DNA from 2 places in the Thioalkalivibrio sp. ARh3 genome. Region 1 is predicted to be linked to the other one. Evidence: predicted binding sites of a transcription regulator. Region 1 holds the regulator's gene; the other holds the start of a gene.

Evidence for each region. The regulator sigma-54, encoded in region 1, starts transcription at its own class of promoters, with help from an activator protein. The targets are predictions, from matches to a motif close to TGGCANGNTNCNTGCTT.
Region 2: a site for sigma-54 is predicted at 3,199-3,215, ahead of flgA (flagellar basal body P-ring formation chaperone FlgA). Genes of this name have one in related genera too.

The regions. Positions count from the first base shown of each region.
Region 1 covers NZ_KB897947.1:1,281-12,675, reverse strand. The annotation lists gene C995_RS0100090 (flavin prenyltransferase UbiX) at 1-48, shown strand, start outside; gene C995_RS0100085 (LON peptidase substrate-binding domain-containing protein) at 45-653, shown strand; gene trxA (thioredoxin) at 712-1,095, shown strand; gene C995_RS0100075 (AEC family transporter) at 1,137-2,084, shown strand; gene C995_RS0100070 (calcium/sodium antiporter) at 2,186-3,163, shown strand; gene C995_RS0100065 (KpsF/GutQ family sugar-phosphate isomerase) at 3,160-4,137, shown strand; gene kdsC (3-deoxy-manno-octulosonate-8-phosphatase KdsC) at 4,137-4,676, shown strand; gene lptC (LPS export ABC transporter periplasmic protein LptC) at 4,673-5,236, shown strand; gene lptA (lipopolysaccharide transport periplasmic protein LptA) at 5,229-5,753, shown strand; gene lptB (LPS export ABC transporter ATP-binding protein) at 5,771-6,532, shown strand; gene C995_RS0100040 (RNA polymerase factor sigma-54) at 6,606-8,099, shown strand; gene hpf (ribosome hibernation-promoting factor, HPF/YfiA family) at 8,102-8,440, shown strand; gene C995_RS0100030 (PTS sugar transporter subunit IIA) at 8,445-8,915, shown strand; gene hprK (HPr(Ser) kinase/phosphatase) at 8,983-10,014, shown strand; gene rapZ (RNase adapter RapZ) at 10,015-10,899, shown strand; gene C995_RS0100015 (PTS sugar transporter subunit IIA) at 10,904-11,329, shown strand; gene C995_RS0100010 (HPr family phosphocarrier protein) at 11,301-11,395, shown strand, end outside.
Region 2 covers NZ_KB897948.1:320,495-326,144, reverse strand. The annotation lists gene C995_RS0106360 (integration host factor subunit alpha) at 1-74, shown strand, start outside; gene C995_RS0106355 (MerR family transcriptional regulator) at 58-414, shown strand; tRNA gene C995_RS0106350 (tRNA-Pro) at 457-533, shown strand; gene C995_RS0106345 (flagellar brake protein) at 628-1,344, opposite strand; gene C995_RS0106340 (flagella synthesis protein FlgN) at 1,463-1,948, opposite strand; gene flgM (flagellar biosynthesis anti-sigma factor FlgM) at 1,962-2,276, opposite strand; gene flgA (flagellar basal body P-ring formation chaperone FlgA) at 2,412-3,146, opposite strand; gene C995_RS0106325 (chemotaxis protein) at 3,390-4,319, shown strand; gene C995_RS0106320 (protein-glutamate O-methyltransferase CheR) at 4,591-5,406, shown strand; gene flgB (flagellar basal body rod protein FlgB) at 5,576-5,650, shown strand, end outside.

The sequences.
Region 1 (11,395 bases):
GGCCCGCGTTGGGGCGAGGCGTGGTTGCCGCCGGAGGATCCGGCATGACGACCCTGCCTCTGTTCCCGCTGAATACCGTGCTGTTTCCGGAGGGGCTGCTGCCGCTGAGGATCTTCGAGACGCGCTATCTCGACATGGTGCGCCGCTGCCTGCGCGAGGACGGGCGCTTCGTGATCGTCGCGATCGAGCCCGATACCGAGTCCGGTGCGCCCCGCCCGGAGGCCGAGACGGATCCTTCGGTCGGCTTCCATCCGATCGGGACCGAGGTCGCGATCGTGGACTGGGACCAGCGGCCGGACGGCCTGCTCGGGATCCTGGTCAAGGGCGAGCGCCGCCACCAGCTTCACAACCCGCGCCGGGCCGATGACGGCCTCTGGCTGGCGGAGGTCGAGCCGCTGCAGGAGCGCCCCGACGTCAGCCTGCCGGTGGACTATGCCTCGCTGGCGGACCTGCTCGAGCGGCTGCTGGACCAGCTCGGTACGCCCTGGTCGCATCTGGAGCGACGCTTCGACGACTCCTCCTGGGTGGTCGGGCGGCTGACGGAGCTGCTGCCGATCGATCTCGAGGTCAAGCAGCAGCTGCTGGAGGCGGACGACCCGATCGAGCGCCTGGAACGCCTGCGAGCGGCCATGCTCGCGGCATCGAAATCCTGAAACCCTGCGGCGGGGCTGTTAAGGTTTCGGCACACACTTCGAATTGGAGCCCGCCATCATGGCCGTTCAGGAACTCACGCAGGATACTTTCGAATCCACGATCACCGGCAACAACATCGTCATTCTGGACTTCTGGGCCCCCTGGTGCGGCCCGTGTCAGCAGTTCGCCCCGACCTTCGAGGCGGCCTCCGAGCAGCATTCCGACGTCGTCTTCGCCAAGGTGAACACCGACGAGGAGCAGGGGATCGCCGGGGCGTTCCAGATCCGTTCCATCCCGACCCTGATGATCTTCCGCGAGCAGATCATCGTCTTCTCCCAGCCGGGCGTGCTGTCCGCCGGGCAGCTGGACGAGGTGCTGGGCAAGGTGCGCGAGCTGGACATGGACCAGGTGCGTGCCGACATCGAACGCCAGCAGCAGGAGCAGCAGGCCGGCCAGGCCTGATTACCCTGACGCGAAACCTGTCGCCCTAAACGAGCGCCCCCATGCTGACGGTCATGACCCAGATGGGGGCGCTCATCGTTGCGGGCGTCGTCTGGCGCCTGTTGCGCCCCGGCGGGCTGGACGCCGACACCGCCCGCCGGGTGCTCACCACCCTGGTCTACTACCTGCTGCTGCCCGCGCTGGTGCTGCAGGTGCTGTGGACCGCCCCTCTGGGGCTCGACTCGCTGCGCATCGCCCTGGTGGCCGGCACGACCGTGCTGGCGATGGTGGCCGTGACCCTGCTCGCCTGCCGGCTCTGCCTGGCGGAACGCGCGGCGGTCGGGGCGATGCTGCTGGCCGCGGCCTGGCCGAATGCCACCTACCTCGGGCTCCCCGTACTCGACAGCCTGTTCGGCGATGCTGGCCGGGCGGTGGCGATCCAGTACGACCTGTTCGCCTGCCTGCCCCTGGTGCTGACGCTGGGGATCCTGCTGGCCAGGCGTTACGGGGACCCGGAGGCGGTCCGGCTGCATGGCGGCAGCGGGGCCCTTCGCGGGTTGGTCGCGGTCCCTTCGATCTGGGCGGCGGTCCTGGGCGTGGCGCTGAACCTGTCCGGTCTGCCGCTGGTGACCTGGCTGGATACCTGGCTCGGCTTCCTGGCCGATTCGGTGGCTCCCCTGATGCTGTTCTCGCTGGGACTGGCGCTGGTGTTCGATCGTTTCCGCGGCCGCGATCTGCGACCCCTGGTGATGGTCTCCGTCATTCAGTTGCTGATCGCACCCCTGTTCGCGCTGGGCCTGGTCTGGTGGGTCGGGCTGGAGGGTGTGCCCGGGGTCGGTTCGGTGCTCGAGGCGGCGATGCCGGCGATGGTGCTGGGGCTCGTGTTCTGTGACCGCTTCCGGCTCGATACCGGCCTGTATGCGGCCGCGGTCACGCTGACGACGGCGTTGTCGCTGCTGACCCTCCCGCTGTGGTTCGCCATCGCCGGGTATCTGGTTCCGGGGGGCTGATAGCGCGCGGGTCGGCTCCGGCGGTCGCTTGCAGCGATCGGCTACAATGGGCGGGTGAAAAGACACCCCGCGCCACCCACCTTCGGTCCCGGCACCCGCTGATGCTCCTCCCCGTTGTCGCGGTCCTTGGCGGTCTGGTCCTGCTGACCTGGAGTGCCGACCGCTTCGTGTTCGGTGCCTCGGCGTTCGCGCGCAGCGTGGGGGTGAGCGCGCTGCTGGTCGGGCTGACGATCGTCGCCTTCGGGACCTCGGCGCCGGAGATCGTCGTGTCGGTCCTGGCGACCCTGCAGGGCAACCCAGGCCTCGCAGTGGGTAACGCAATCGGCTCGAATATCGCGAACATCGGGCTGGTGCTGGCGATGGCGGCGCTGGTGGCGCCGCTGGCGATTGGGCGCGGCCTGGTGCGCCGCGAGCTGCCGATCCTGATGGTGGTGAGTCTGGCGGTCCTGTTTCTGCTGCTGGATGGCGAGCTCGGCCGTCTGGAAGGCGGGATCCTGATTGCGGGGCTGCTGCTGGTGACCGCCTGGGTGATCCATATCGCGCGGCGCGCACAGGCGCTGGACCCGGCCGAGGCACCCGAGGAGGTTCGCGGCATGGTCGAGGCCATACCGGCGACCACCAGTACCGGCCGCGCGCTGGCCTGGCTGAGCCTTGGCCTGGCGCTGCTGATTGCCAGCAGCCAGCTAGTGGTCTGGGGTGCGGTGGGAATCGCGGAGCAGCTGGACATCAGTGACCTGGTGATCGGCCTGACCATCGTGGCGATCGGGACCAGCCTGCCGGAACTGGCGACTTCCCTGGTGGCGGCCTTCCGCCGCGAGGCGGGATTGGCGATCGGCAACGTGATCGGTTCCAATCTGTTCAACCTGCTGGCCGTGCTGGCAGTTCCCGCGCTGATCGCGCCGCTGGCGATCGAGCCCGAGGTGCTGGTACGCGACTACCCGGTCATGCTCGGCATGACCGCCGCGCTGTTCGTATTTGCCCTGGCGCGTGGCAGCCAGCTGCGGCGCTGGCAGGGGGGGCTTCTGCTCGCGGTGTTCGCGGGCTACCTTGTCCATCTCGGAATGACGGCAACCGCATGAATTTCAATCCTGATACCACCCGCAAGCTGGCCCTGGCGGTCCTGAACAACGAGGCCGAGGCCGTGCGGCGGCTGGCCGACCGCGTGGACGATGCGTTCCTGGAGGCCTGTCGCCACATCCTCGAGTGCCGCGGCCGGGTCGTGGTGACCGGCATGGGCAAGTCCGGCCATATCGGCTCCAAGCTGGCGGCGACCCTGGCCTCCACTGGGACGCCGGCGTTTTTCGTCCACCCCGGCGAGGCCAGCCACGGCGATCTCGGCATGATCACCCGCGACGACGTGGTGATCGCGCTGTCCAATTCCGGCGAGACCGACGAGCTGCTGACCATCCTGCCGCTGATCCGGCGGCTGGATGTACCGCTGATCGCGCTGACTGGCAATTCGGGGTCGCGCCTAGGGCAGGACGCCACCGTGCACCTGGATGTCTCGGTCGAGCGCGAGGCCTGCCCGCTGGGCCTGGCCCCGACCTCCAGCACCACGGCCGCACTGGCGATGAGCGATGCCCTTGCGATTGCGGTGCTGGATGCGCGCGGCTTCACCGCGGACGATTTTGCCCGTTCGCATCCCGGTGGCCGACTGGGGCGGCGCCTGCTGGTGCATGTCGCGGACATCATGCACACGGGTGATGCGATCCCCCGCGTGGCGCCGGAGGCCCCGCTGAAGGACGCCCTGTTCGAGATTACACGCAAGGGGCTGGGGCTGGTGATCGTCGCCGATCCCGAGGCGCATATCCTGGGCGTGTTTACCGATGGCGACCTCCGGCGCACGCTGGATCGTGGCGAAAGTCTGGAGGCCCTGACCATCGGCCAAGTGATGACGCGGGGTGGGCATGCCGCCCGCCCGCAGTGGCTGGCGGTGGAGGCGCTGGAGACCATGGAGAGCAAGCGCATCAACGCGCTGCCGGTGGTGGATGACGACCAGCGACTGGTTGGCGTCTTGAACATGCACGACCTGCTGCGCGCGGGGGTGGCCTGATGGACCGTCACGACGAGACGCTGCGCCACCGCCAGGGGGCCGTGCGCCTGCTGATCCTGGATGTCGATGGCGTGCTGACCGATGGCAGCCTGTTCATGGGGGATGCCGGCGAGCAGTACAAGGCCTTTCACTCGCGCGACGGGCACGGCATCCGCCTGGCACTGGACGGGGGGCTGGAGGTCGCGATCCTGACCGGCCGCACCTCCGGGGTGGTCGAGCACCGCATGCGGGATCTCGGCGTGCAGCATCTGGTGCAGGGACGGCGCGACAAGGGGGCTGCACTGCACGAGTTGCTGGAGCAGACCGGGCATGCGCCCGAGGCGGCGGCCTTTGTGGGCGACGACATCGTCGATCTGCCGGCGATGCGCCGCGTGGGCCTTGGCATCGCGGTGGCGGATTCCCACCCGCTGGTAGTGCGGCATGCCGACTGGGTCACGCAGGCCCCTGGCGGGCGCGGCGCGGTGCGCGAGGTCTGCGAGGGCCTGCTGGCAGCCCAGGGGCGCCTGGAGGCACTGTTCGCGGAGTATGTTGACGGATGAAATGGGCGGCCGGACTGGCGGCGCTGATCCTGGTGCCGATGGCGGCGCTGGTGACCGGCGCTGCTGCCAGCGAGCATGAGCCGGAGGGCGAGGTGACGCTGGAGATCGAGGGCTTCACGCTGCACGCGACCGGCGAGGATGGCGAACTGAGCCACCGCCTGCGCGGAACGCGGCTGCGCGAGTTTGGCCGTGATGGACCGCAGCTGATCGACGACCCCGATCTGGATATCTTTGACGCCGGCGGTATCGAATGGCACTGGACCGCGCCCGAGGCGCTGCACCGGCCCATGGACGAGACCCTGGACCTGATCGGCCCCACGCGAGGGGTGCAGCCCGAGCGTGCCGAACGCGTGCGCACGGTGATCGAGTCCGCCGACGTGACGGTGGCGACCGACATCATGATCGCCACGTCCGATGCGTTCTCGACGCTTGATCAGCCCGGCTTTTTCCAGCGGGGCACGGGTCTGCGCGTGGACTCGCGAGGGGATACCATAGAGCTGTTCCATGACGTGTACACACTCTACAGCGAGTCAGGCGAGGAGGAAGCCGCTGATGACTGAACGTGGTGGGTCGCCGCTCGCTCGGCTCGCGTGGCCCGTGTTGATGGGAAGTGCCTTGCTGATGCTGATCTCGCCGGTCATCGCCCAGCAGCAGCCCCTCCCCGTGGAGATCACAGCGGATCACGCAGAGATGGACGACCGCCGGGGGGTGAGTACCTATACCGGCGATGTGGTGGTGGTCCGTGGGGACATGACGCTGGAGGCGGACAAGGTCTATGTGCGCAGCCGCGACCGGCGCCCCTACGAGATGGAGGCCCACGGCGAGCCCGCGCGGCTCGAGTCGCCGGATCCGGAGACGGGCGAGATGCGCATCGCCACCGCACTGCGGATTGATTACCTCCTGAACGAGGACCGGGTGATCCTGACCGATCAGGCGCATGTGGTCACGGCGGCCGAGGAGGCGCGTGGCAAGCGCATTGTCTACGACCTGGAGACCGACATCATCGAGGCCGAGCGGGGCGAGACCGATGACGAGCGTGTGCGGATCAGGATTCAGCCCCGCGAAGACGACGAATGACCGAGGTGGACTCCAGCATGTCAGCGGCGGCCGGCGGCCAACCGGCTCCAATGGCCGGGTATCTGGCCGGGCGCGAACTGACCAAGCGCTATGGCAAGCGTACAGTGCTGGATCGTGTCGATGTCGACCTGGCCCCGGGAGAGGTGGTGGGGCTGCTGGGCCCGAACGGGGCGGGCAAGACGACCTGTTTCTATAGCCTGGTGGGCCTGATCCGACCGAATCGTGGTCGTATTACGCTGGGTGACCGGGACATCACCCGGGCGCCGATTCACGCGCGGGCCCGGGCCGGGTTGGGCTACCTGCCGCAGGAGGCCTCGATCTTCCGGCGGCTGAGTGTGTGGGACAACCTGCAGGCGGTACTGGAGCTGCGGCGCGAGCTCGATCGCCACGAGCGTCGTCGCATCGGCGATGCCCTGATCGAGGAGTTCCAGCTGGAGACGGTGCGCCACAGCCCGGGGATTGCCCTGTCCGGGGGCGAGCGTCGCCGTGCGGAGATTGCCCGGGCGCTGGCCGGTGATCCGCGCTTTATCTGCCTGGACGAGCCGTTCGCCGGCGTGGACCCGATTTCCGTGGGCGACATCCAGGCCGTGATCGGGCACCTGGCTGAACGTGGAATCGGCGTGCTGATTTCCGATCACAATGTGCGCGAGACCCTGAGAATCTGCGACAGGGCCTATATTCTCAGTGAGGGTCGCATGCTGAGCGCGGGTACCCCGCAGGAACTGCTGGACGACCCCCAGGTGCGCCGGGTGTATCTTGGCGATAACTTTCGGCTGTGAACCGCCTTGGTGCACATGGACCTACGACTCCTTTTAAGATGATTCTGATGGTCACCTTGGACCTGAAACCGCGATGCTGAAGCCCGGGCTCAATCTGCAGCTGGGGCAGACGTTGACGATGACCCCGCAGCTGCAACAGGCCATCCGCCTGCTGCAGCTTTCCACGCTGGAGTTGCAGGCGGAGATCCAGCAGGCGCTGGAAAGCAACCCCATGCTCGAGCAGGTGGAAGACGAGGGCGAGGAAGCCCCGACCGAGCGTCCGGAGGAAGGGGGCGAGTTGGTCGAGGGGGATCGCATGCAGGCCGACACGGCCGGCGATGACGTGATCCCCGAGGAGCTGAGTACCGACAGCCGCTGGGACGACATCTACGAGCCCGCCCCGAGTCCGCGCGGCCTGGACGACCGCGATCCGCTGGAGAATACCTCCGACGGCGAGGACGAGGGCCTGCAGGACCACTTGCTCTGGCAGTTGCATCTGAGCCACCTGACCCCGCGCGACCAGCGGATCGGCGCGGCGTTGATCGACGCGATCACTCCGGATGGTTATCTGGACGGTGAGCTCGAGGCGCTGGCGGAGATGATCAGTCAGGGCGAAGACGAACCCGTGGGGGTCGACGAGGTCGAGGCGGTACTGCACTGGATTCAGCAGTGCGATCCCCTGGGCGTAGGCGCGCGGGACCTGCGCGAGTGCCTGGAGATCCAGTTGGGCCATCTGGCGCCGGATGCCCCGGCGCGCGACGCGGCTCGAGCCATCCTGGAAAATGGCATGGAGAGCCTGGCCAAGCGGGACTACCGGGCCCTGCAGCGTCAGTCCGGGGTGCGCGACCCGGACGAGCTGGCGCGGGCGCTGGACCTGATCCGCACCCTCAACCCGCGTCCGGGTGCCCAGATCAGCGAGCCCAGTTCGGAATACGTCGTGCCGGATGTCTACGTCCGCCATGACCGCGATGGCTGGCGTGTGGACCTGAATCCGGAGATTGCGCCGCGCATTCGCATCAACGATCTCTATGCGGGTATGGTGCGGCAGGTCTCCGATGCCCGTGACAGCGCGTTCATGCGCGATCAGTTGCAGGAGGCACGCTGGTTCCTGAAGAGCCTGCACAGTCGTAACGACACCCTCCTGCGAGTGGCCCAGGCCATCGTGGAACGACAGCAGGGCTTTCTGGAGCATGGAGAGGTCGCGATGCAGCCGTTGATCCTGCGCGACATCGCCGAGGCCCTGGAGATGCACGAATCGACCATCTCGCGGGTGACCACGCAGAAATATATGCATACCCCGCGCGGGGTATTTGAGTTCAAGTACTTCTTTTCCAGTCATGTTGGCACCGCCGATGGCGGCGAATGCTCGGCGACCGCAATCCGTGCCATGATTCGGGAATTGATCGGTGACGAAACGCCGAACAAGCCTCTAAGCGACGCAAAACTGGCCCAGATCCTGTCGGATCGGGGCATCAATGTGGCCCGACGCACCGTGGCCAAGTACCGCGAGGCCATGCATATCCCGTCTTCCAGCGAACGCCGGCAGATGGCGAGCATGCCGAGTGGAAACAAGCAAAAAGGAGCCTGACCATGCAGATCAACCTGACCGGCCATCATGTGGATATCACCGACGCCCTGCGCGACTACGTGAACGAAAAGTTCGCGAAGCTGGAGCGTCACTTCGACAAGGTGATCGACGTGCACGTGGTGCTGACCCACGAGAAGAACCAGAACCTGCACAACAAGGCGGAGGCAAACCTCCAGGTCAGCGGCAATCACATTCATGCCGAAGCCAGTCACGAGGACATGTACGCCGCGATTGACGGCCTGATCGACAAGGTGGATCGTCAGTTGATCAAGCACAAGGAAAAGGTCAAGGACCACCACCGTGCCGAGGGTGCCCAGCGCAACCGCGAGCAGGCCCTGTAGCGTAATGACCGTTGCCGAGCTGATCACCCGCGACCGTATTCGCCTGGAGCCCGAGTGTTCCAGTCAGAAGCGGGCGCTCGAGACCCTGGGCGAGTTGCTGGCTGTCGGCGGCGAGGAATCCGCCGGCCCGGCCAGTGGGGCCATCTTCGAGGCCCTGTCTGCCCGCGAGAAGCTTGGCTCCACCGGTCTGGGACACGGCGTGGCCATCCCCCATGGGCGTCTGGCCGAGCTCGATGCCCCCCGGGTCGCAGTCCTGCGACTGGATCAGGGCGTCGATTTCGACGCCATGGATCACGAGCCGGTGGACATCCTGATCGCGCTGCTGGTGCCCGAGGCGGCGACCAGCGAGCACCTGGATCTTCTGGCGCAGCTGGCTCGCGGACTTTCTCAGCCCGACAATATCGCTTCCCTGCGGCGAGCCGGTGACGCGGAGGTCATGGAGCGTGAACTGACCCGGGCCTTCGGCGACGCCTGAACATGGGGCGCCCCACCGTGTCTGTTCTGTCCCGACAGCTGACGCAACCTCTTCCGGAGGTTCACGGATGAACGAGGCACTGGGGGAGGGCGGCATCGCGCGCGATATCACTGTTGAGGCCCTGATCCAGGCGATGGGCAATCGTCTGGATCTGCGCTATGTGCACGGCGAGCAGGCCGCTCCCGACCGCAATCTGGTCGGCGGTGATGGCGACGACCTGCCCCTGGCCGGACACCTCAACCTGATAAGGCCGAACCGCATCCAGGTCATCGGCGATTTCGAGGCGCGCTATATCGCGCGGCTGAGCGATGCACAACGCGAGCAGCTGATCCTGGAGATGGCTCGTACGGGCACGACCGCGGTGATCTTCGCCGAGGATACCTGCCCGTTCTCGGAGATGCCCCATGTCCCCGAGGAGCAATTGCCGCTGATCCTGTGCTCCTCTACCAGCAGTCACGAGATCATTTCCCTGTTGCGCTACTTCCTGCAGCAGCGGCTGGCCCATTTCGAGGTGCGCCATGGCGTGTTCATGGAGATCCTGGGGATCGGCGTGCTGATCAGCGGGGCCTCCAGCGTGGGCAAGAGCGAGGTGGCGCTGGAACTGATTTCGCGTGGGCACCGGCTGATTGCCGACGACGCACCGGAGTTCGCCCGCATTGCCCCGGATATCGTGCGCGGACACTGCCCGGCCCTGTTGCAGGACCTGCTCGAGGTGCGCGGGCTGGGGGTGCTGAACGTCCGAGCCATGTACGGGGACTCCGCGATCAAGGGCGGCAAGTACCTGCGGCTGATCATTGACCTGCGCGACCACAGCGAGCCCTCGCCGGTGCCGGACGATCGCCTGAACGGCCGCCGCGGGGAGATCGACATCCTCGGACTGCGCATCCCGCTGATCAGCCTGCCGGTCGCGCCGGGGCGCAACATCGCGGTCATGATCGAGGCGGCGGTGCGCAACCACATGCTGCACATGCAGGGCTACGTCGCCGGCGACGACTTGCGCGCGCGCCAGCGCAGGCAGATGAGCGGCGAGCCCGAGGAGCCGCCGTACCACCGCGCGATCCCTGCAACCACCGTCCCCAACCCGGACCCGGAGGGCTGAATGCGACTCCTGCTGGTCAGTGGCCTGTCGGGTTCCGGCAAGACGGTTGCCCTGCACACCCTGGAGGACGCCGGCTATTTCTGCGTCGACAACCTGCCGCTGCCGCTGTTGCCCGGGCTGATCGAGCAGGTCCGCAGCGGTGACTACGATGCCGACGAAGACCGGCATCTGGCGGTCGGGGTCGATGTCCGCAGTGGACTGGCGGCGCTGGAGGGCTTTGCCGACCTGCTGCGCGAACTCCGGGGCAAGGGCCTGCAGGTCGAGGTGATGTTCCTGCAGGCTTCCAGCGAGGTCTTGCTGCGGCGTTACCACCTGACGCGGCGGCGACACCCGCTGGCGCGCGACGGCGTCCCCCTGGTTGACGCGATCGAGCGCGAACGCGACTGGCTCGGCCATGTCGCGGCCGAGGCCGATCTGACCGTGGATACCTCCCGTCTGTCCATGCACGACCTCGCGCGCACCCTTCGGGATCGCGTCGGGCTGCTGGGAGAGGAGCGCCTCTCCCTGCTGTTCCAGTCATTTGGGTTCAAGCACGGGGCCCCGCTGGACTCCGACTTCGTGTTCGACGTGCGCTGCCTGCCCAACCCGCATTACGAGCGTGACCTGGCACCATTGACCGGGCGTGACGCCGCTGTTTGCGAGTTTCTCGCGCGCCATGGCGAGGTCGAGGAGATGTATGACGGGATCCAGGGCTTCCTGGAACAGTGGGTGCCGCGTATCCGGCAGGATCACCGCAGCTATGTGACCGTTTCGATCGGGTGCACCGGCGGGCGCCACCGGTCGGTTTATCTGGTGGAGCGGCTGGCGGCTGCGTGGCGGGGGCGCGAACATGTTACTGTTAGCACCCGTCACCGCGAGCTATCCCTGCCCCTCGAATCGGAGTGAGTCCATGGGCGTTGGTCTGATCCTGATCACGCATCAAAACCTCGGCGACACCCTGCTGCAGACGGCTCAGAGCATGCTGGGCGACCTGCCCGAGGATTGCGAGTCCATGGCGATGTCGCAGACTGACGACCCCGACGAGGTGCTGGCCCGGGCACGGGCACGCCTGGGCGAGCTGGACTCCGGTTCCGGCGTACTGATCCTGACCGACATGTTCGGCTCCACCCCCTCCAATGTGGCCAGCCGCGTGGCGCGGGGGGCGAATGCCCGTGTCATTGCCGGGATCAACCTGCCGATGCTGATCCGCGTGCTGAACTACCGCCATCTGCCGCTGACGGAGCTGGTCAACAAGGCGCTGTCGGGCGGCCACGATGGCATCCTTCTTTGTGACCAGGAGTGTTCGGATGCCGCAGCGCGAAGTCCCCATCGTTAATCGTCTGGGGATGCACGCGCGTGCGGCAGCCAAGTTCGTGAGCCTGGCCAGCCAGTACGCGTCTGA
Region 2 (5,650 bases), on a different contig from region 1:
CGCGCCGCGTGGTCACCTTCCGCCCGGGCCAGAAGCTGCGCGAGAGGGTCGAAAGCTATGCTGGAAGCGAGTAACCACCAGGAACTGCCCGCGATCCCGGGCAAACGCTACTTCACCATTGGCGAGGTGGCCGAGCTGTGTCAGGTGAAGCCCCATGTGCTGCGCTACTGGGAACAGGAATTCCCGATGCTCGAGCCGGTCAAGCGGCGGGGCAATCGGCGCTACTACCAGCGCCAGGACGTGATCCTCATTCGCCAGATTCGGGCTCTGCTGTACGAAGAGGGCTATACGATCAATGGTGCACGACAGAAGCTCTCGGGCGACGAGGCGAAGGGCGATCACCAGCAGGCGCGCCAGATTATCCAGGATACGATCTCGGAACTGGAATCGGTTCTGCGCGTGCTACGGGCCTGATGCCTTTCGTGGGCGCGGGGAATCGGATATGATTCGCGGCTTCGGGGCGTAGCGCAGTCTGGTAGCGCATCTGCATGGGGTGCAGAGGGTCGCAGGTTCAAATCCTGCCGTCCCGACCAAATTCAAGCACTTGAAGGTTATTCTTCAGGTAAATAAAAAGGCCGCATCGAGCGGCCTTTTTTGTGTCCGGGCTGAGATGGAGGGGCCGGGCTGTTACTCCATCGACCGTCGTCGCGCCTCGCGCTGGTAGTGGAGCAGGGCAATGTTGAGCTGCCGTTCCAGCCACTGGTTCATCCCGGTGATCTGAAAGCCTGCATACACATGCCCGTCGCGCGGGCTGCGGCGGCGGTTCGCCAGGCGCAGGTCGCCGCCGAGGCGCTCCCCTACATCCGGCAGCAGCAGGTTCTCGAAGCGCATCGGGGTCCCGATCTCGAGGGCCTCAACCCACTCCTGTGGGACCTCCACGCACATGCCCTCGGCCGAGAGGTCGGCGAGATCGCCGATACCGGGCTCTTCCCATTCGCCGTACTGCAATTCCACGCGCGGGCGCTGACTAATCGGGATATGTACGCGAAAGGTCTCGCGTCGCTGGAGATATTGCAGGGTCTCGGGGTAGGGGCAGACGTAGAGCACCCCGGCGTCCTCGCGCTCGGTGCGCGAGACGACGGTGGAAAAGCGCACGGCGACCCCGCGCAGGCTGGCGAAGACCCGCATCCGGGTGCCCATCTCGACGTGGCGATTGGCCTCAACGGGCGTGAGTTCGTCGAGGAAGAGTTCGCGGCCCTCGGAATCAAGCCGGATCAGGGCGGAGTTGTACAGCGGGCCGTCGTCGTCGAGACGGACGTTGACGAGGGTGAGTTTGTGGTCCAGGTCCTTGAGGATGCCGGCAATCCGTTCCGGCCGGTCGACAGTGTAGTCGGTCTCGTCCATGCGTGGCGTTGTGGTCGTTATTGGGCCAAGCCGCACGGTACTGCCCGGCTGTCCGGAATGCCAGCCCCGCGTTTGCGCGGGAGAGGAGTGAAAGGGGCGCGCGGAGGATGCGCGCGGGTCATGCGCGGGTGATGCGCCGGCCAGTGCGACTGCCGGACTGGGTGCGGCCGTAGGGGTCATAGGTGGGGGCCGGTCCGGGTTCCTCGCCGCGCAGGATCTGAATGGACATCTCCACGCGCCGCCGGTCGCGATCGATGAGTCGGGCGTTGCCCTGGTTGAGGGTATTGCAGCGCTCCACCGAACGGCGCAGCGCCTGCCAGTGGTCCTCCAGCTCGGCGCCGCTCTCGAGCCGGCTGAACAGCCGCGCGAGTCCCTCGGGCGTGTAGGTTTCACCGGCGGCCTCGATGGTTTCGCGCTGTCGCCGGCTCTCGGTCTCCAGCTCCTGCAGGAGCGTCTGCTTCTGGGCCACGACCTCGCGCAGGGTCTCGGGGGCGCGCGATTCCACGGCGCGGGTCTCCTGCAGCAGGATGTCCTCCATCTGATGGCTCAGTCGGATCGAGGCCTCCAGCGAGCGGAGAAAGGCGTGGCGCTGTTCGGGCGACATTGTCGGGTCTCGATTAGCGCAACAGGCTTTCCAGCTCGATCATGCGATCGGCCAGCTGTTCGTTGTCCACCGGGTACTCGCCGTTGGAGATGGCTTCGCGCAACTCGGCGACCCGCGCCTCGTCGAACGGGGCGTTGCTGGCGGCCCCGGAGGCGGCGTTCATCGCCTGCGCCGCACCGGTCAGGGTGACGGAGTCGTCCTGGCGTATCGGCGCCGAGGAGTTGCCCTGGGCGCCTGCGTCGGGCCGGGAGGTCTCGTCTCGGCCCTTTACGCTCGAGGTGTTGCCGTCCGGGCGCAGGCCGGGGTTGTTCGGGCCTTTGATATCCATGGTTCGGTTTCCTGTTTTTGCAATTCTACTGCAGAGGTTTACGGCAGCACCGGCTGAAACTGTAGCCCCTTGAGGTATGAATTTTCGAATCGCTTCACAGTTCGTGGCGGCGATCCATGGCGATGTTCCGCCATTCTACAGGGCCACGCGGACATGTCCGGACTCCAGGACCTCTCCTTCCACGATGCGCCCCGACGAGCTGTTCTTCACGCGGATGCGGTCGCCGAGGACGCCATTCTCCAGCGCCTCGCCCTGCATGCGGATCGCCACCGAACCGTTCTCGGCCAGTATGGTGACGCGCTGGCCGCGGCTGACCACCTCGCGCTGGGTCACGTGTTGCTGGCCGAGGATCTGTCCCGGGCGGATGTTGCGTCGGGTCTGAAGCCCCACCAGTTCACCCTTGTCCTCGAAATAGCTGCCGGCGTGCCGCGAGGTCTGTATGCGCTTGGTGCGCAGGTCGCCCGGCAGGATCGTGTGCTGGCGTCGCAGGTTGCGGTTCGCGACCAGGACTTCGGCATAGCGCTCGACGGTAACCGGCACATAGATCGACCAGCTCACGGGTGCTTCGCACTGCACCTGGACCGCTGTATTGCCGTCGCGACGTCCGCCGGGCGGGAACTGCGTCTCCAGGGCCTTGCTGCAGCGCGCGAGACGCAGGCGATTGTCCAGACGACCGATCTGGACCTCCACCGCTTCGTCCCCCGGTGTGATGTCGAGCTCGTCATGGATGAAACGTTCGGCCGCCAGACGGATGTTCTCCACCGCCTCGATCTCCGCCTGAGCGGGGATGGATCCCAGGGCCAGAAAGATCCCTGCCGCGGCCGCGAGCCACCGGGAGCGAACAACGGGTTGGAGAAATGGCTCATTCATGGTCTGCGTGCGCGCCGGCTCGTCGATAATCGAGAGGTTTTCGGGCAGACACAAGCAGAAAACATGCCAGACGGTTAGTGTTGCATCCTCAAGAGTGGCGGGGCGTGGCCGTTACCGGGTCAATAACGCATGCAATCGGCATACAGCGGCGGTTTGTGGCATGACAGCGCCGGTCCTGGGGGTGCACACTGGGTCCGGCGGGTCGAGGTGGCGAGTCGCCGGGCGAAGGGGGAGTGCAGGGCAATGAGTCAATTCATTGACGATGTGAATCAACGGACCCAGCTGGTGGGGCAGAACCGTATGGAGCTGCTCCTGTTTCATCTGGGGAGCTCGCAGACCTTCGGGATCAACGTGTTCAAGGTGCGCGAGGTCATCCCTTCACCACCGTTGCGGCAGATTCCCGGTTCACTGAGCGTCGTGCGGGGTGTGGCCACCCTGCGAGGCGGGACGGTCCCCATCATTGACCTTGCACGCGCGATGGGGCTGCGCACGGCCGTGGGCGAAACGGACGACCACAAGGTGGTGGTGACCGAATTCAACCGGTCGGTGCAGGGCTTCTGGGTCTCGGCCGTGGACCGGATCGTCAACGTCAACTGGGAAGACGTAAAGTCGCCACCACGGGGGACCGGGCGCGAGTCCTTCCTGGTCGCCGTGACCGAGATCGACGACAAGCTGGTCGAGATCATCGATGTCGAACGGGTGCTGTCGATCGTCAATCCGTTGCCCATTAACGTGTCCGACGCGGTGCGCGCGGAGGCCGACGAAGAGCGCGAGCGGATCGGGAAGCGCAAGATCGTGATCGTCGATGACTCGCTGGTCGCCCGCAAGCAGATCGAGGGTGCCATCAAGGGTCTTGGCTGGGAATACCTGGTCTTCAAGGATGGTCGCGAGGCACTGGACTATCTTGAAGAGCAGGCCGAGGCCGGCAATGTGGGCGATGTGGTGGAGATGGTCATCTCGGACATCGAGATGCCGCGGATGGATGGCTATACCCTGACGGCCCGGATTCGGACGAACGACCGGCTGAAGGACCTGAGGGTGTTGCTCCACTCCTCTCTGAGCGGGGAGTTCAATACCGATATGGTCAAGCGGGCAGGGGCGGATGCGTTCCTGTCCAAGTTCAATCCCGATGAGCTGGCCGAAGCCGTGCTTGAGCAGACCCGCAAGGATTGAAACCGGTGTCCCCGCGGCCTGTGTCAATCGGCAGATTCAAGCGTTGTGGCATGGGGGCGGAAGGGGATTGCCGGCCGTGTGAGCGCCGGCGGCCATCGCGCGCCGCCTCCATTACCTGGTGTGATGCTGTCAGCGGGCGCGCGGTTGCACGTATACTGCACCCGTCCAGCAGGGGGCGGTCGTGCCCCGGTTGGATTCTTGGGCCCCGCTGTCAAGGATTCGTCATCAACGTGCCTGTTCGTCCGTATCTCCGAGCTTCAGGGATGACTTCGTGATCGATTCGCGCGACTACGAGGAGTTCTCGCGTTTCCTCTCCGAGTGCTGTGGCTTGGTGCTGGGCGACAGCCGTCAGTATCTCGTGTCGAGCCGTCTTTCGCGGCTGCTGGACGAGTTCGGCTACAAGAGCGTCCCGGAGCTCCTGCACGCGATGCGCCAGGCCCCAAACCCGCGCCTGCGCACGCGGGTGATCGACGCGATGACGACGAACGAAACCTCCTGGTTCCGCGATGGTTTCCCGTTCGAGATCCTGCGTCATGTGCTGCTCCCGGAGCGCGCGGAGAAGGGCGCGGGGATCAAGGTCTGGTCGGCCGGCTGCTCCAGCGGGCAGGAGGCCTACAGCATCTCCATGGTGGTGTCCGAGTGGGAAGAGTCGAGGCCCAGGCGGGTGGTGCCGGTGTCGATCGTGGGTACGGACCTGTCGGAGAAGATCCTGGACGATGCCCGGCGCGCGGTCTACGACGGGCTGAGCATCGTGCGCGGCCTGAGCGAAGCGCGCCGCGCCCGCTTTTTCGAGACCGTGGCCGATGGGCACCGCGTACGTCCGGAGATCCAGCGCCGCTGCCGTTTCCAGAAACTCAACCTGATCGACAGCTACGCGGCCCTGGGAAAGTTCGACATCGTGTTCTGCCGCAACGTGTTGATCTACTTCTCCGCCGAGACCAAGCGCCAGGTTCTTGACGGAATCGCCCGCCAGATGAATCCCGGTGGCTATCTGTTTCTTGGCGCTTCCGAGACCGCGGGCCCCTACACCCAGGCCTTCGAAACGGTGCGCACCGAGTACGGCTCGGTCCTTCGCCTGAAGGGCTGACGCGCCTTTGGCGCTGCGCCACCCGGTCGTCCCCCACGACCGCGGCACCCCTCTCCAGACATCCATCAGCCCATAGTGGCACACCAATTGCTTCGTCCCTGTCGTGCGGGGCGAAGCGGTTTCGTCCCGAGGAACCTGAAGTGCGCCACAGGCGGACGGGGTACGACGGATGAGTCTTTCTCTCGACAAGGCGATGGGCATCCTGCCGGAGGCGGTGAACGTCCGTGCGAAGCGGATGGAGCTG